DNA from 2 places in the Paenibacillus sp. PsM32 genome. Region 2 is predicted to be linked to the other one. Evidence: riboswitches for the same ligand, from Rfam matches in the RefSeq annotation. Region 2 holds a riboswitch; the other holds the start of a gene.

Region 1 (8,043 bases), 180 kb from region 2:
AGTATTACCGGCAATTTACTGGAATCGGTACAAGAAGGCATTGTAATGTGTGACTCTCAAGGGATTATTTCATTTATTAATCCGACGATGTTATCACTATTTTCAATCAAAGATTATACCGGTTATCCTATCCAGCAATTGTTACGTGATATAGAAAGTCAACTGGTCACCGAAACGTCTTTATGGATTGAAAAGTTAGAGCGATTTTTGCAAGGAGAACACACATGGAATCAAGGCGAAATGGTGTTGTTACAAAATGAAAAGATTCTATCGCTCTATGTCACTCCAGTAACAGATACGGTGCAACAGATTGAACATGGTGTGATTCTTGTTTTTCGAGATCGCACTGAAGAAGAGCATATGAAGCAGATGCAAAATGAATTGATGAGCGTAGTCTCTCATGAATTGCGCACACCATTATCTGCAATGATGGGTTATATCGAAATGTTAATGATCTATGAAGACATGTCGATTGAAAAAAGGCATGCTTTTATAGAAACGATTCATCAAGAAGGACAGCGGTTGTCTCATTTAATAGATGATTTTCTAGATATTCAGCGAATCGAAGCTGATTATGCTGAGTATCATATGACCTATATTCCGCTATATGAAATGTTGCAAGGTATTTGTGATCAATGGAATCCAGAATCAAGAGACCGTATCCTGCTTCATCACGAAGGATTGCATGAAGTATTTATTAACGGCGATCAGCAACGCTTGATTCAAGTTTTTCGAAATTTGATTAGTAATGCTCTTAAATACTCTTCAGATGATTCGATGGTTCATATTGTTATCAACGAATTACAGGATCATATTTCGGTGTCGATCAAAGATTCAGGAATCGGGATTCCACCGGAAGATCATGGTCGCATATTCCAGAAATTTTTCCGGGCAAGTTCTGCTTCCAAGCACAATATCAGAGGAACAGGGCTTGGATTATATATTACAGAGCGGATCGTCAAAGATCATCAGGGTGAATTGAATTTTGTATCCAGACCCAATAAAGGTTCTACCTTTTCTGTGATTCTACCCAAACCGAAAAAGAACGATTCTATTCAGCACACTGAATAATATGCAATCATCTGATTCACTGCTCTGTCTGCTAGGGTACTTACAATAGGAAACGAGATAACGTTATCATAGAGCTACAACGTTTATCTTTAAAAGACAAATTCTGAAATATGGAGGCTTATCCCCATGGCAGAAACAAAATTAACCGGTAAAGTAGCAGCAGTAACAGGTGGCGGATCAGGAATAGGTAAAGCATCAGCGATACGATTTGCAGCAGAAGGTGCTGTTGTATATATGTTAGATCGTACGCCTGAAAATGCAGAAAAAACCAAAGCTGAAATTGAAGAAGCTGGCGGTAAAGCATATGTAATCGAATGCGATATTTCCAAGCCAGAAATGATTGAAAGTGCAATGAAACAAGTAGCGTCTGAAGCAGGTCAATTGGATATTGTATTTGCTAATGCAGGAATCAACGGTAGCAAAGCTCCTATTGAAACTTTGGAAATAGATGATTGGAATCAAACGGTGGAGATCAATTTGCGCGGTACATTTGCAACTGTAAAATATGCTATCCCTCATTTGAAAGAAAATGGTGGTAGTATTATTATTACAAGTTCTATCAATGGTAATCGTGTGTTCTCTAATGTAGGATTCTCTGCATATGCCTCTACCAAAGCAGCGCAAGTTGCTTTTATGAAAATGGCGGCATTGGAACTGGCTCGTTACAAAATTCGAGTCAATGCTATCTGTCCGGGAGCGATCGATACTGAAATCGATGATAATACGTATCCAAGTGATGATCTAAAAGAAGTAGAGATTCCTATGGAATTCCCTGAAGGTGATCATCCGCTTAAAGGTGAACCAGGCAAAATCGAAGAAGTAGCTAACCTTGTGCTATTTTTAGCATCTAGTGAAGCTTCTCATGTAACAGGTACAGAGATATTTGTAGATGGCGCTGAATCGTTATTAAGAGGATAGTTGTATCTACAAGTATATAAGATAAAATGTTCTATCGATTCACTAGCAAAATCCTTTTCCGAGCATATCGGGAAAGGATTTTGTTATGTCTACCACTTATTAGTTCTTTTTCAAATCAATCAATTGACAGTGTCAGGTGTGCTGAATTAAGCTAAAGATATTGAACGTATTCACGTTAATAAGATCAGGTCAATCACGTAAATAAATAACTGCACATGAAGATAGAGGGAGAGTCTGTGGATGTATGTGATCCACCACCGAAGGAGCAAGCTAACCATTTGGCGATGGTTAATTAATCTCTCAGGTACCCGAACCGCTATTGGATGCAACTCTGGAGAGAGCATATGAGCCACCCAAGGAGTACCACCGACAGTTGTGTTCGGTCTAAACTCTCAGGTAACGAGGACAGAGGAATAGGCCACGCGCAGGCTATTCACTGTCTTTTTTTGTGCGCGCATATTTTGGTGATAAGGGAGAAGAAAAATGATGCGATTTAAAAATGTATTTAATATTATTGGACCTGCAATGGTAGGACCGTCTAGTTCACATACAGCAGGAGCAGCACGTCTGGGTAGAGCAGCGCGACACTTTTTGGGCAAATGTCCTGAGCATGTACAGATTATTTTGTATGGTTCTTTTGCAGAGACGTATTGGGGACATGGAACAGACCTTGCTCTAGTAGGCGGTTTGCTTGATTATGATACCGATGATGATCGCTTACCGGATGCAGCTGAAGAAGCGGATCGTCAAGGCATTACGATTTCTTTTGATAAAGGAACAGGCAATTATCCTCATCCTAACTTTGTGCGTATTATTGTACAGAATGGAGAAGAACGTGCCGAAGTCGCAGGTGCTTCGATTGGTGGAGGTAATATTGAGATTCATGAGTTAAATGGATTCGATGTGCGCGGGTCGGGTCAATATCCGATGTTGGCAGTTGAACATATGGATAGTAAAGGAGTACTTGCTGATATTACACGTACACTGAGCGATGCTGAACTGAATATCGGATTTATGGATGTCGATCGCAAAGCACGTAGCGGAGAAGCGATGACTGTGATAGAACTTGATACTGTACCTGACCAGTCTGTGCTTAACCAGATTTTGCAATTGCCTTATGTTACCCGGGCAGCTGTGATTGATTTGAAGTAAACGAAGTTTAAAGGAGAGTGTGATATGCAATTTCGCACATTAAAAGATATTGTTCGGTTATGTGAAGAACGTTCACTAACGATAGCGGAACTGATGATTGAAGAGCAAGTGAAAGAAACAGGAGTAAGCGAGCAAGACGTTATTCAACAAATGACCGATTATTATCAGGTGATGAAAGAAGCGGTTGAGCGCGGAATCACAGAAGATACCGTTTCACGAAGTGGACTGACCGGTGGAGATGCACGTCGTGTACATGACTATATGTTAAGCGGAGATACATCGTCAGGCAGTGATGCGACGCGTGCGATGGCTTATGCATTAGCCGTATCAGAAGTGAATGCTTCAATGGGACGGATTATCGCTACGCCTACTGCAGGCTCATGTGGTATTATTCCGGGAGTATTTGTCAGTTCGCAAGAGCGTTTTGGTTGGGATGATACACAGATGGTACAAGGATTGTTTGCAGCCGGTGCTATCGGTTATGTCATTGCTAACAACTCTTCGATCTCAGGCGCAGAAGGTGGATGTCAGGCAGAAGTCGGTTCAGCAATAGGTATGGCCGCTGGAGCAGTGGTTGAGATGCGTGGTGGTACACCGGAACAAGCGATGCATGCTGTAGGGCTTGCTCTAAAAAATACACTTGGATTAATCTGTGATCCAGTAGCAGGATTGGTAGAGATTCCTTGTATTGTTCGTAATGGATTAGGTGCAGTAAATGCGTTAGCAGCGGCAGATATGGGGCTAGCTGGAGTACGTAGTGCTATTCCTTCAGATGAAGTGGTCGATGTCATGTTACAAGTCGGACGTTCGATGCCAAGTGAACATCGTGAAACAGCTCGGGGTGGACTCGCTCAAACACCAACAGGACGTAAAATTACGGAAGAATTAAGACGCCGTAGACAAGAGAATAAGAATTAACTAACAAAATATCCATTTATATGCATAATACCGAAAAGCCGTTTATAATAAAGCGGCTTTTTTCGATTTTTCTTCAAACCTTTCCTTAATATTCCGATAAATTGTTGTATAATTCGATATATACACAAATAAATTAGTAGTATAGTTATTCAACTTTTACCCTAATTTAAAGGGTACATACTAGTATGTATGGGTCTAAAGTATTGTATTTATTTTGAAATAAAGGTTCATACGATGTGTTTGGAGGTGAATACAACGTTATAGCTTGTTCGTTATGTCAACAAGCTTTAAATAATCTTATGATATTCAAAGTGGGGTCAACACACATGAGGCAGTATGTAGCTTGCTTGCTGATTATATTACTATTATGTACGAATGCGACAAGCGTTTCAGCCACTAGCACAGAAGCATTTACCGATATCAAACAATCGTATGCTTTTGATGCAATTACGTCATTATCCGCGCAAGGAGTCATTACAGGTTATGAGGATGGAAGCTTTCAACCGCAACGCTCGATTTCTAGACAGGAATGGGCGAGTGTTTTTGTTAAAAGCTTAAATTGGACATCCGAACCAGGAACAGTATTACCTTTTACAGATGTATCTCCCTGGGCTGTTCCTTATGTCAGTGCATTGTATCAACATCAGATTACGAATGGGATCAATGCAACCACATTTGGTGTAAAGCAATCGATTACCCGTCAAGACATAGCGGTCTGGTATGCTCGTTATCTAGGCTTAACCGATACCTTGCAAAAAGAAGGCATAGCTACATTTGCCGATCAAGCAGATATTTCAGATTATGCCAAGTCCAGCGTATGGCTGATGGAGCAGTTAGGCTTAATGCAAGGAAATGAGCAACATCTGTTTGCACCAAAACAGCCTGTTCAACGTCAGGCAGCTATACTGGTCGCTTATCGGGTACTACAATCTGGAGACGAGTTACATCAGCGTGCAAAGCAATTGTTAGCGCAAGGGACTAAGCCTGTATCTAAGCCAGCTAGTGAGGCAGAGCCAGACCTTCAACCTGTACTGACGATAGGCGGTAAATCACCTGCTACAACCATAGATAAAGTAGAAACAACACCTGAGATCACAGGAAAACGAGCAAATGCTAAAGACAAGGACCGTAATCAAAATAATCCTAGACCCGATCCTGAAGTACCTGTTGTTCCACCAGTAACTTCACCTCCAGTTGAGCCTATATTTGTATTTGATCGTGTGAGTATAGACGCTCCTGTATTGTGGAATGATCCAGCAACATATAATGATTATCAACTATCATTTTATTTCTGGTATCAAGGTCAGAAGATTGCTTGGCCTGAGAAAATATTATCCGATCTTACGTATCAATTTGAAGATAAATTAAATATATTTGATACCCGTGGCAAAATTATTCATCCTGAACATATTCCCGCAACAGGTGGATTGATTCCGGTCACACTTCATCTTGTATCACCACAAGCGAAGCTTGATCTTCATGTCACGACGATGGTGATGGTCACTATCAAATCACCACCGCCAGTAACTCCACCTGTAGAACAGCCGGAAGCGGAGCCAGATCGTGTCATTCGCTCTGTTTATATGGATACGTATACGTTAGATCAATCGGTATCACTCAAGTTAGATTCATGGCGTATTCGTTATGTGCTTCAAGATGTGTACGGTCAGCCGATTGCGCCTGAGTATTTACCAGCCGACCTGCATATTCGATTTGAAAATGATACAGGGATTATTGATGAACAGGGACGTATTATCAATGTGCATAATATTCCGCCTGTAGGCAGCACAATTCCGGTTCGAATCAGTGTAACCTCACCTTCGACCAGCGTATATCTGAATAAAGAATTTGAGCTGAAAGTCGTAGCAGGTGAACGTAGAAAGCAATATTTTGCTGTATCTGTGATGTTAGAAGGAGGATCAGGTTCTTCGACGACACTAGCTGAAATGCAACAGATGCGTAGTATGCTGGCACAGATTGATCCGCATTTACACATTACATGGGCAATTGATAACAATTTTGTTTTCCAAGAAAGCAATCGTCCGCAATTACAACAAGTGTTACAGTATGTGGATCTGTATGGAGATGAAGTAGGTATTTTGTCAGGTTATCCGAACAATCACTATACATTAGCGCAATGGGGCAATGAAATGAATGAGTGGTTGTATATGTATCGCTATAATGCTATGAATGCGTTACATGAATCAGGTACAGTAGGGCAACCTTCAGTATTTACCAGTATTCCGGTAGCATATCGTCCTACTTCATTGTCCAGCTTTGCCGTCAATCCAGAGCAGGTGACATGGCTCAAAGATCATTTTGAGATCACCTCGTATATGGGCTGGGCAGCGACACAGTATAATGTGAATCAATTATTTGGAGAAGGTTCGCCATTAATGCCTTACTGGTCGAATCAATATAATCCATTGGTGCCCGCGCAAGGAGATGTAGACAATAGCGGAGCTGTATTTATGAATCCTGTCACGATCGACCCGATTGGTTCAAGGTATGTGGAAAAGTCCTCCCGTTGGACGATTCATCCGGGTGATCCGTATGTGAAAGATTCGAATGCTGAGCCTCAACTATATACCGCCCAGCAATATGTGGATAATCCGTATCAAATGATGAACACAGTTAACTATTTATCTATAGTGATTGATACGAACTGGGTGTTACGTCATGATAATTTGTTCAATGGATGGAAAGACTTTGTCGATCATTTTCCAGCAGGACGTGATGTGAGTATTGTAGGGATTAATGAGCTTGGTCAAACGTATCGCACCCAATCAGGAGCGACTAATCATCAAGCCCAATTTACACTGATGTTCCGGGGTTCCGGATATACGACAGCTTTAGATGGCAATAATTCACCAGCCGATACTCGTTATTTATGGACTGAAAATGCGTACCAACGTCTTATTTTGCGTAAACAAGATGGAGATCAAGCATGGTCAGTGATCGATTTTACCGATTATACGAAAACGCCTGTTCCGCAGACGCCGTATGCTTTTGATAGTCATACAGAAGTGAGTTATGTGACCGGACGTAATTACAAAATTGCGCCCAACGCACCGCTAACGTCCGCTGAAATTCAACGGATTCAAGAGCGATTGCAACAGATTCATTTTACCGAAGAAGTGGATTATCAGTAGAACATCATACCCAAGGCATTCCTGGAAAGTTAGGGATGCCTTTTTGGTATATTATTGTAGAAGGAATACATAATAGAGATAGCGCAAAATAGAAGATATTGCATCAGATATCGAACAAAGGAGTAGAGAATAGTGGGTATACATGAAAGATGCAATTCAAAAGCAAATGAATAGTTCAAATGAAAAGATAGACGATCTCAAATCTTTTTTATAAAGGAGATAATAGATATGCCTGTACCTCATAGCGATCACGAACAGACGATACACCAAATCATTATAGAATGGATCACTGCTGATTGCTGGATGATGGAGATTTTGCGAAATGTACGGGATTTAGGATTGCCAGATAGTTGGGTATGTGCTGGATTTGTGCGTTCGAAAATCTGGGATCAACTTCATCAGATAGAACCTCGTACACCATTAGCAGATATTGATGTGGTTTATTATGATGCTACTGATCTAGATGAAGAAACAGAAAAACTATGGGAACAACAGCTTTGCCGGATGCAACCCCAATTACCATGGTCAGTGAAAAATGAAGCACGCATGCATATTGCTAATCGGATTGCGCCCTATCATTCTACCGTTGATGCGATATCATGTTTTCCAGAAACAGCTACAGCATTAGGGATTAGATTAGATGAACAGGATCAATTGATTCTGGTCGCTCCATGTGGACTAAGGGATGTTTTTGAAATGAAGATACGTGTCAATCCACGCTTTCTTCAGAGTCGAGGAGATATTCATATTTATCAGCAACGTGTTCAACAGAAAAATTGGCAACAGATCTGGAATCGTTTAACGATTATCGATTCCCCAACGCTGTAGCTTA
Region 2 (8,043 bases):
TCCAGTGCACCTTGAATACTTTGTTCTGGTTGATACGGATGAATTTTGGCAAATCCAGCATATCGCGCTACATCTTCATTCACTTTAGGATTGTATTTCATCGTACAAGAACCCAGTGGATAGAATCCGTTATCGATGCCAAAGTTACGACGGGACAATTCGGTATAATGACGAATCACATCGACTTCATATACTTCAGGTAAAGCAGGTTCTTCTTGACGAAGCATTTCCTGCGGAATCAATTGAGATACGTCGATCCGAGGAACATCACACTCTGGTAAAGAATAACCGATTCGACCCGGTTGACTCAATTCAAAAATCAAAGCTTTTTCAGTAACAACAGCGCCTTGTACAGAAGTAACGGTCTCATGGACTACAGTTTCGTTTGTCATAGGATTGCCTCCAGTTCAGTTGCCAATAGATCTATCTCTGCTTTGGTACGTTTCTCTGTGACTGCGAATAAGATATGACCGGACAATTCAGGGTAAGACAAGCTTAGATCATAACCACCAATCATGCCTTTTGCTAACAATTGAGTATTGATATCAGCGACCGAAGTGCCTTCTGGTAAAGCAAGCACGAACTCATTGAAAAAAGGAGATTGGAACGCTAATGTTACATTAGGAATCGCAGATAGTGTTTGCGCAGCATAATGTGCTTTTTGCAAATTCAGATCAGCGACATCTACCATACCTTGTCTACCCATCACAGATAGATACACCGATGCACACAGTGCAAGCAATGCTTGATTAGAACAAATATTTGATGTGGCTTTGTCACGACGGATATGTTGCTCACGAGTCTGCAATGTTAATACAAAACCACGTTTACCATCGATATCTTTGGTCTGTCCAACAATGCGTCCTGGCATACGGCGCATTAACGGTTGAGCAACAGCGAAGAATCCACAAGTAGGCCCACCTAATGACATCGAGATTCCGAGTGGCTGTGCATCACCAACAACGATATCAGCTCCAAGCTTACCAGGAGATTCAAGTAGTCCAAGTGAAATTGGATTCGTACTTACTACTAGCAAAGCACCTTTGGCATGCGCTAGATCAGCCGCTGCTTGAATCGCTTCAATACCGCCAAAAAAGTTAGGGGATTGAACAAGCACTACAGCTGTCTGTTCATCGATCGCTTCAGCAAGAACTTGAATATCGGTAACTCCATCTCCATAAGGAACTTCCACTACATCCAGATTCAAGCCACGAGCATAACTGCGTACAACACCGCGGGACTCGGGATGAATCGTCGAAAGAGCAATAATCTTTTTGCGTCCTGTAGCAGATGCTGCAAGAGAAGCCGCTTCAGCCAGAGCAGTTGCACCATCGTACATACTTGCATTGGCAACAGCCATTCCTGTTAATTCACAAATATAAGATTGAAATTCAAAAATCGCTTGTAATTCACCCTGACTGATCTCTGGTTGATATGGAGTATAAGCTGTATAAAATTCAGAGCGAGAAATCACATGATTGATCACAGAAGGCAAATGGTGATCATATAAACCTGCACCAAGAAAACTGGTATACCGATCTGTATCTGCATTTTGACCCGCAAGACTGGACATATGACGAGTAAGTGTATACTCATCTAGCATTTCAGACATCGGCATTGTACCTTGATAACGAAGGGATGCCGGAATATCTGTAAATAAATCCTCTATCGAAGAAGCGCCCACCACCTCTAACATTTCAGCTTCATTCTGTGGTGTCATGGGAATATAACGATGCGATTTCATAAAGGTAGACTCCTTTGGGGCAACATATCAGTCGCCTTGTGATTTTATTTAGTGACAGCAGATGCTCGTTTGTAGAAAGGAGCTTTGATTACTTCAGCTTTGAGCATTTTACCGCGAATCTCAAGTTCTATCGGTGTTCCTAGAGCAGCACTATCAGCTTCAATTAAAGCAAGTCCAAGGTTACGCTTGAGTGTAGGAGATTGAGTTCCTGTAGTCACTTCGCCGATTTGTCGACCATCCCGATATACAGGATAGTGAGGACGAGGAATACCACGATCAATCATTTCGACTCCAACCAATTTACGAGCTAATCCTTTTTCTTTTTGCGACACTAGAGCATCTTTACCTGTAAAGTTTTCTTTGTCTAATTTGACAAAGTAACCAAGTCCAGCTTCCAGCGGAGAAATATCTGCGGACAGTTCTTGACCATACAGTGGCAGGCGAGCTTCAAAGCGAAGCGTATCACGCGCGCCAAGTCCACAAGGGATCAAGCCAAGTGGTTCTCCAACTTGTAGCAGTTGTTCCCAGATCACCGGAGCATCTGTAGCAGATACATACAATTCATATCCATCTTCACCGGTGTAACCTGTACGAGAAATTAGAGCATGAACACCAAAGATTTCAGCTTTGTCGATAAAAGAAAATCCTGCTAGTTCAGCATAACGATCGCTTTGCGTAGCCGCTTGTAAAATAGCAACCGCTTGAGGACCTTGCAGAGCAATTAATGCTGTTTGTTCTGAAATATTTTCAAGTGTGACATGAGCAGGTAAAGACTGCTTCATCCAATCGATATCTTTATCAATATTCGAAGCATTGATCACAAGCATGTAATGTTCTTCGCCTAGACGGTATACAAGTAGATCATCGACTACACCGCCTGTTGGATAGCACATCAGTGTGTATTGAGCTTGACCATCTTGCAGACGAGAAGCATCGTTAGTTAATAATTGCTGTAGATAAGCAAGTGAACCTTCACCTGAAATGATCACTTCACCCATATGAGAAACATCGAATAACCCTGCTTGTTCACGTACAGCTTCATGTTCTTTTTGAATTCCTGTAAATTGAACAGGCAATTCCCAACCGCCAAAGTCGATACAACGTGGTGAACCGGATTGAGCATAAAGAGGGAAAATAGGCGTACGTTTCAATTCTGTTGTCATCATCGTCACCTCATCAAATTAGTATTGTGGCGAAAAAGTAAGATTATCAATATGTTGCGAAATAGACAAAAGGTCAAAACACCTTAAAAGCTCAACAAAAAAAGACAGAGAGAAAAGGAAATAAGCAGGTCGTATACCTGAACTATTTCTTTTTCTCCCTGTCCTTGATACCTGAGAGTTACCTTGCACTTCTAAATACGTCAGAAGCAACAAGTTTCCCCTTGGGTGATTGGGCGTAATCATTCGGATATCGTCGGTGACCGAATAATGCCAATTCTCTCCAGAGCTGCGTCCGGTACAGGTCCCTTTTACCTGAGAGATTCACCATTACTGGCTTACTCCTTCGGCGCTGTCATGATTCTGAACAGTCTCTCCCTGTACTTTCATTCGCTACATATGATGTTATGTATTTCCGAACATTAAGTATTGAAACAGCAATGAATGTATGTATATTATATTAATACTTGATTCAAAAAGCAATGTCAAGAGTATTGACAGTATAATCTGCCTTGCTATACGCTTGTGTGCATGAAGACATTACAACCATGAACCGGAGGAATGAACAATGAGTGAGATTAAAGATCAATTGCTGTACAGTGCAGAACATGAATGGGTAGAACGCATTAGTGATGATACTGTTCGTATCGGGATTACTGATTTTGCTCAACATCAGCTAGGAGATATCGTGTTTGTTGAATTGCCACAATCAGGTGCAGAAGTTGCTTCTGAAGCTGTAATTGGTACGATTGAATCGGTTAAAACCGTATCTGATCTTTTTAGCCCGGTTACAGGAACAATTACTAATTTCAATCCTGAATTAGAAACAGAACCTGAACTGGTGAACTCTGATCCTTACGGACGTGGCTGGATGGTAGAAGTGAAAGTTAGTGGTAATCTGGATGAAGCTTTATCCAGTCTATTAAGTGCAGAAGCATATGCTGAACATGCACAAGACTAAGTTCTAAAAAAAGTGAATACATACAAAATAAGTAGAAATCATCTAGTTATTTGTATTGTAACAAGATTAAGACTGAAAGCCTAGCAGGCGATCAGTCTTTTTTGGTATGTATGGATGTTTTATAATTTTAGGTTGGAGGAATCTGCATAATACGATAGAATGATTAAATAAAGCAGAAATAGAATTTTTTTACATAGATTCAATAGTACCATCTTGTACGAAATGTGCACTGCACTTCTATATAGGGATGACTACATCTGGAGGGGAGATTGTTGTCAAAATATCTATATCGTTTATTTTTGATTATGGTGATATTGGGCTCGTTACCTGTACTGGTTATCGGAATATTTTCGTATACATTAGCAGCCGGTGATGTGGAACAAAAAGTACAGGATGGGAATGCACAGTTATTAAATGAGACTCAATTACGTGTAGATCAAGTGCTCAAAACGTTACAGTTATCGGCAGTGCAATATGTTAATTCTCCATTAGTGACTGAAACGATGAAACAGCCGTTACAATCAGGAGACTTTGAAAGGATACGAAATTTAACAACAGGCTTTAATAATTTGCAAACGATTACATCGCTGGATCAAATACGGTTAATTAACTTTGAACACAATTGGGTGGTATCGGGAACATCATTTAGCCAGGTGTCTGATGCAGACGATCAAGCTGTGCTTCGCTCTTATCGACACAATCGAAATAGTATGTTCTGGGTAACAGATACTTCTATCGCTAATAACGGATATACGTCAAATATAGATATGATGACTGAAAATGAATTAACCTCGATCTCTTCCGAAAAGAAAACCAAAGTAGTCAGTATGGTGTTCAAAATTCCATTATTGCCTTCAACTGGTGAGCCACGTGGACTGTTAGTTTTAGATATTGCTAATGATGAGATTGATAACTGGGTCACCAGCAGTACTCGTCTTGGACAAATCTATGTATTTGATCAATATCAACAAGAATTTCTAGATAGTGGTCAGAATACGCAATATCCAGGCTTGCAGAATGAAGTGTTTAAACATGTGGAACAAGGGGAACGACAAGGATTTTTTAATTGGAAAAGTGAAGGCAAAGAAGTAGGCGTAACTTATTCTTCGTCCACATTAAATGGATGGGTGTATGTATCTGTGGTATCAATAGGACAAATTACGTCCCAGACACGAAAAATAGCGATTTTGACAATTAGTGTCTGTGTAGCGATGTTGTTATTAACGGCTTTGTTAGCTTTTCTTAGCAGTCGGCGTATGTATTCCCCTGTCTCCAAATTAATGCAGTTGTTGGGAGCAGGAGATTCAGCAGATTATCAGGCAGGACTGAACGCAGAGCAATCGTCTACAACGATCAGGCAGCTACGGTTTCCATTTGGCAAAAGCAATTCATTCACTGGATATGACAAAAAGTCTGTGAAGCGACAAGATGAATTTGCGTATATTGGTGAACAAGTAGAGCGGATGCGCTTAACAGGAAAAGAGCTTGAAGAGCAGATTCGAGAGCAAATCCCGCAGTTACGTGAATTATCGGTCATCAAGCTGATTAGCGGACAGATTCCAGCTAATGAATTTGAACGTCGTCGTCAAATCTATGGATTTCCTGAACCTGTGCATTCTATGGCGGTATTGGTGTTACAGATTGATACAGTGCAAGGAACACGTTATGAAGAGACGGATCGTGAACTGCTTCTATTTGCTATTAATAATATGGTGTCTGAATTGATTTCGGCAGAGCATCGATTTAGCCCTGTATTGATAGAACAATCTCAAGTCAGTATTCTGGTAGAACCTGTAGACAATGAAGATGCGACCTTATGGTATCATGCTCAAGCAGAACGGGTGCGTACACAGGTTCAAGACTATTTGTCGTTATCGGTGAGTATCGGGATTAGTCGTCCTTTTGAACATTATCAAGGTGCTCCTGATGCGTATGGAGAAGGGTTAGAAGCGCTCAAGCAACGAATGAGTCTGGGGAACAAATTAATTATCCATTTTGAAGATATCGATCATAGTACTTCTATGGAAGTGGCTGTGTATACTCAGCTCAAGCAGTTAGAAGATCGGGTGATTCAATCGCTCCAAAATGGCGATTACGAGCAGACACCTCTTTACTTTGATGAGTATATTACTCATGTGATGGAAAAAGAAATTCATTTTCGCGATTATCCGGTGTTGCTGACTCAATTAGCAGCTCGTGTCTATGAGATTGTGCAACAAAAAGGTGGAACTGTAAATAGTGTATTAGGCAAAAAAGCATCGCTTCATAAATTGCTAGAATTGCAGACGGTAGAAGAAATCAGGCAGTGGTTTACACACTCGTTATTTGAGCCGTTACAGCAGTTTTTGCAAAGTCAGGCAGAATCACAATATATGAATATCGCCGATCAGATGATCCAGATGATTCATCAGCGGTATGAGCAAGATTTGTCATTAGAAATGTGTGCAGAACAGCTTAATTTCCATCCCGTGTATTTGAGTCGTGTATTCAAAAAAGAAACAGGGATTAAGTTCAGTGATTATGTAGCTGAATATCGAATGAATCAGGCGAAGAAGTGGTTAGAAACGACAGATTGGCGAATTGCCGATATTGCAGAAAAATTAAGCTATAGTAACACGACTGCATTTATTCGTATTTTCCGCAAAATCGTCGGCACTACACCTGGTAAATATCGAGAAGAACATCGCAGCCGGAAGTTAATATAAGAATATTATAGTTGAATCTAGCATATATAGAGGTTGAAAAAAGGTTATTCTTTCTCGAAAAAAAGAAGCTAAAACCCTGATACAGCAAGGATTAGCTTCTTTTTTTACATATAAAGCTAAAATTGGATGATAGCCTGTTATCCTTCTGGAAGCGACAATAAACCTATACAAATGTTAACGCTTTCAAGGAGGGTGAAGGATGGAAGCCAAATCAGTCAAATCATCTACACGTATACGTACAAAAGAAAGCCAAGCGAATATGTCATGGAGGGAATTTTACAAAAATCGTTGGTTATACATTATGTTGTTACCCGGGATTATTTATTTTGTCATATTCAAGTATGTACCGATGTACGGCATTGTGATGGCATTTCAAGATTATGTTCCGTACCGCGGAATATGGGAAAGTAACTGGGTAGGATTCAAGCACTTTGAACGCTTTTTCAGTGAACCGCAGTTTTGGATGTTATTTCGCAATACATTGATTCTGGCGTTATACAATATTATTTTCTTTTTCCCTTTACCTATTATTGTATCGTTGATGTTAAATGAAGTCGTGACAGAACGATTTAAACGTTTTGTACAAACATTAATCTATGTACCACATTTTGTCTCATGGGTTGTTGTTGTCGGTGTATTTTATATGATCTTTACGACAGAAGGCGGAATTTTAAACGAATTGATCTTTGCGATAACCGGTCAAAAAATAGCGTTTTTACTTGAGCCGGGCTGGTTCCGTACGATGATTATTTCGCAATCGATCTGGAAAGAAGTCGGTTGGGGAACGATTATTTTTCTAGCGGCGTTGTCAGGTGTAGATACTCAATTGTATGAAGCTGCACGAATGGATGGAGCAAGCCGCTGGAGACAGTTATGGCATATTACTTTGCCAGCTATCCGCAGTACCATCATCATTTTACTTATTTTGCGTCTGGGTACTTTTTTGGATACCGGATTCGAACAAATTTTCTTAATGTTGACTTCCACAAATCGGGATGTGGGTGAAGTCTTTGATACGTATGTCTATGTAAAAGGAATGACGCAAGCGCAGTATAGCTATAGTGCTGCTGTTGGATTGTTCAAATCAGTGATTGGCTTGCTGTTAGTTGTCGGAGCGAATCAGTTAGCGAAAAAATGTGGAGAAGAAGGTATTTATTGATTTATCTATTCTTTGTAGAAAAAAATCAAATGGTATAAACAATCTTTTGCAAACGATGTTATGCATTCTAAAGTTATCTATCGTTCGGAAGGAGACAACATTATGAAACAAGATCGTACATTAGGAAATCGGCTATTTGATTATACCAATCATACCTTGTTGTTATTGTTAGGGATTGTAACGGTATTGCCTTTTATCTATATCACTGCTGTATCATTTACCAGTCCGGCAGAAGTCGCCAAAGGAGGATTTATTCTTTTTCCGAAAGAATTCTCACTTGCTGCCTATCGCTATATTTTCTCTACATCTACACT

The links. A riboswitch is a leader RNA that binds a small molecule or an ion and turns the genes downstream of it on or off. The one in region 2 is predicted to bind glycine.
Region 1: another riboswitch for glycine. It lies ahead of sdaAB (L-serine ammonia-lyase, iron-sulfur-dependent subunit beta); the one in region 2 lies ahead of gcvT (glycine cleavage system aminomethyltransferase GcvT).

Annotation. Positions count from the first base shown of each region.
Region 1 covers NZ_JARUWY010000005.1:256,397-264,439, forward strand. The annotation lists gene QCD85_RS12715 (PAS domain-containing sensor histidine kinase) at 1-1,071, shown strand, start outside; gene QCD85_RS12720 (SDR family oxidoreductase) at 1,198-1,989, shown strand; glycine riboswitch at 2,205-2,315, shown strand; gene sdaAB (L-serine ammonia-lyase, iron-sulfur-dependent subunit beta) at 2,476-3,141, shown strand; gene sdaAA (L-serine ammonia-lyase, iron-sulfur-dependent, subunit alpha) at 3,166-4,059, shown strand; gene QCD85_RS12735 (S-layer homology domain-containing protein) at 4,386-7,211, shown strand; gene QCD85_RS12740 (nucleotidyltransferase family protein) at 7,440-8,039, shown strand.
Region 2 covers NZ_JARUWY010000005.1:76,743-84,785, forward strand. The annotation lists gene gcvPB (aminomethyl-transferring glycine dehydrogenase subunit GcvPB) at 1-392, opposite strand, end outside; gene gcvPA (aminomethyl-transferring glycine dehydrogenase subunit GcvPA) at 389-1,744, opposite strand; gene gcvT (glycine cleavage system aminomethyltransferase GcvT) at 1,789-2,907, opposite strand; glycine riboswitch at 3,197-3,294, opposite strand; gene gcvH (glycine cleavage system protein GcvH) at 3,473-3,865, shown strand; gene QCD85_RS11955 (helix-turn-helix domain-containing protein) at 4,138-6,570, shown strand; gene QCD85_RS11960 (ABC transporter permease) at 6,830-7,729, shown strand; gene QCD85_RS11965 (carbohydrate ABC transporter permease) at 7,832-8,043, shown strand, end outside.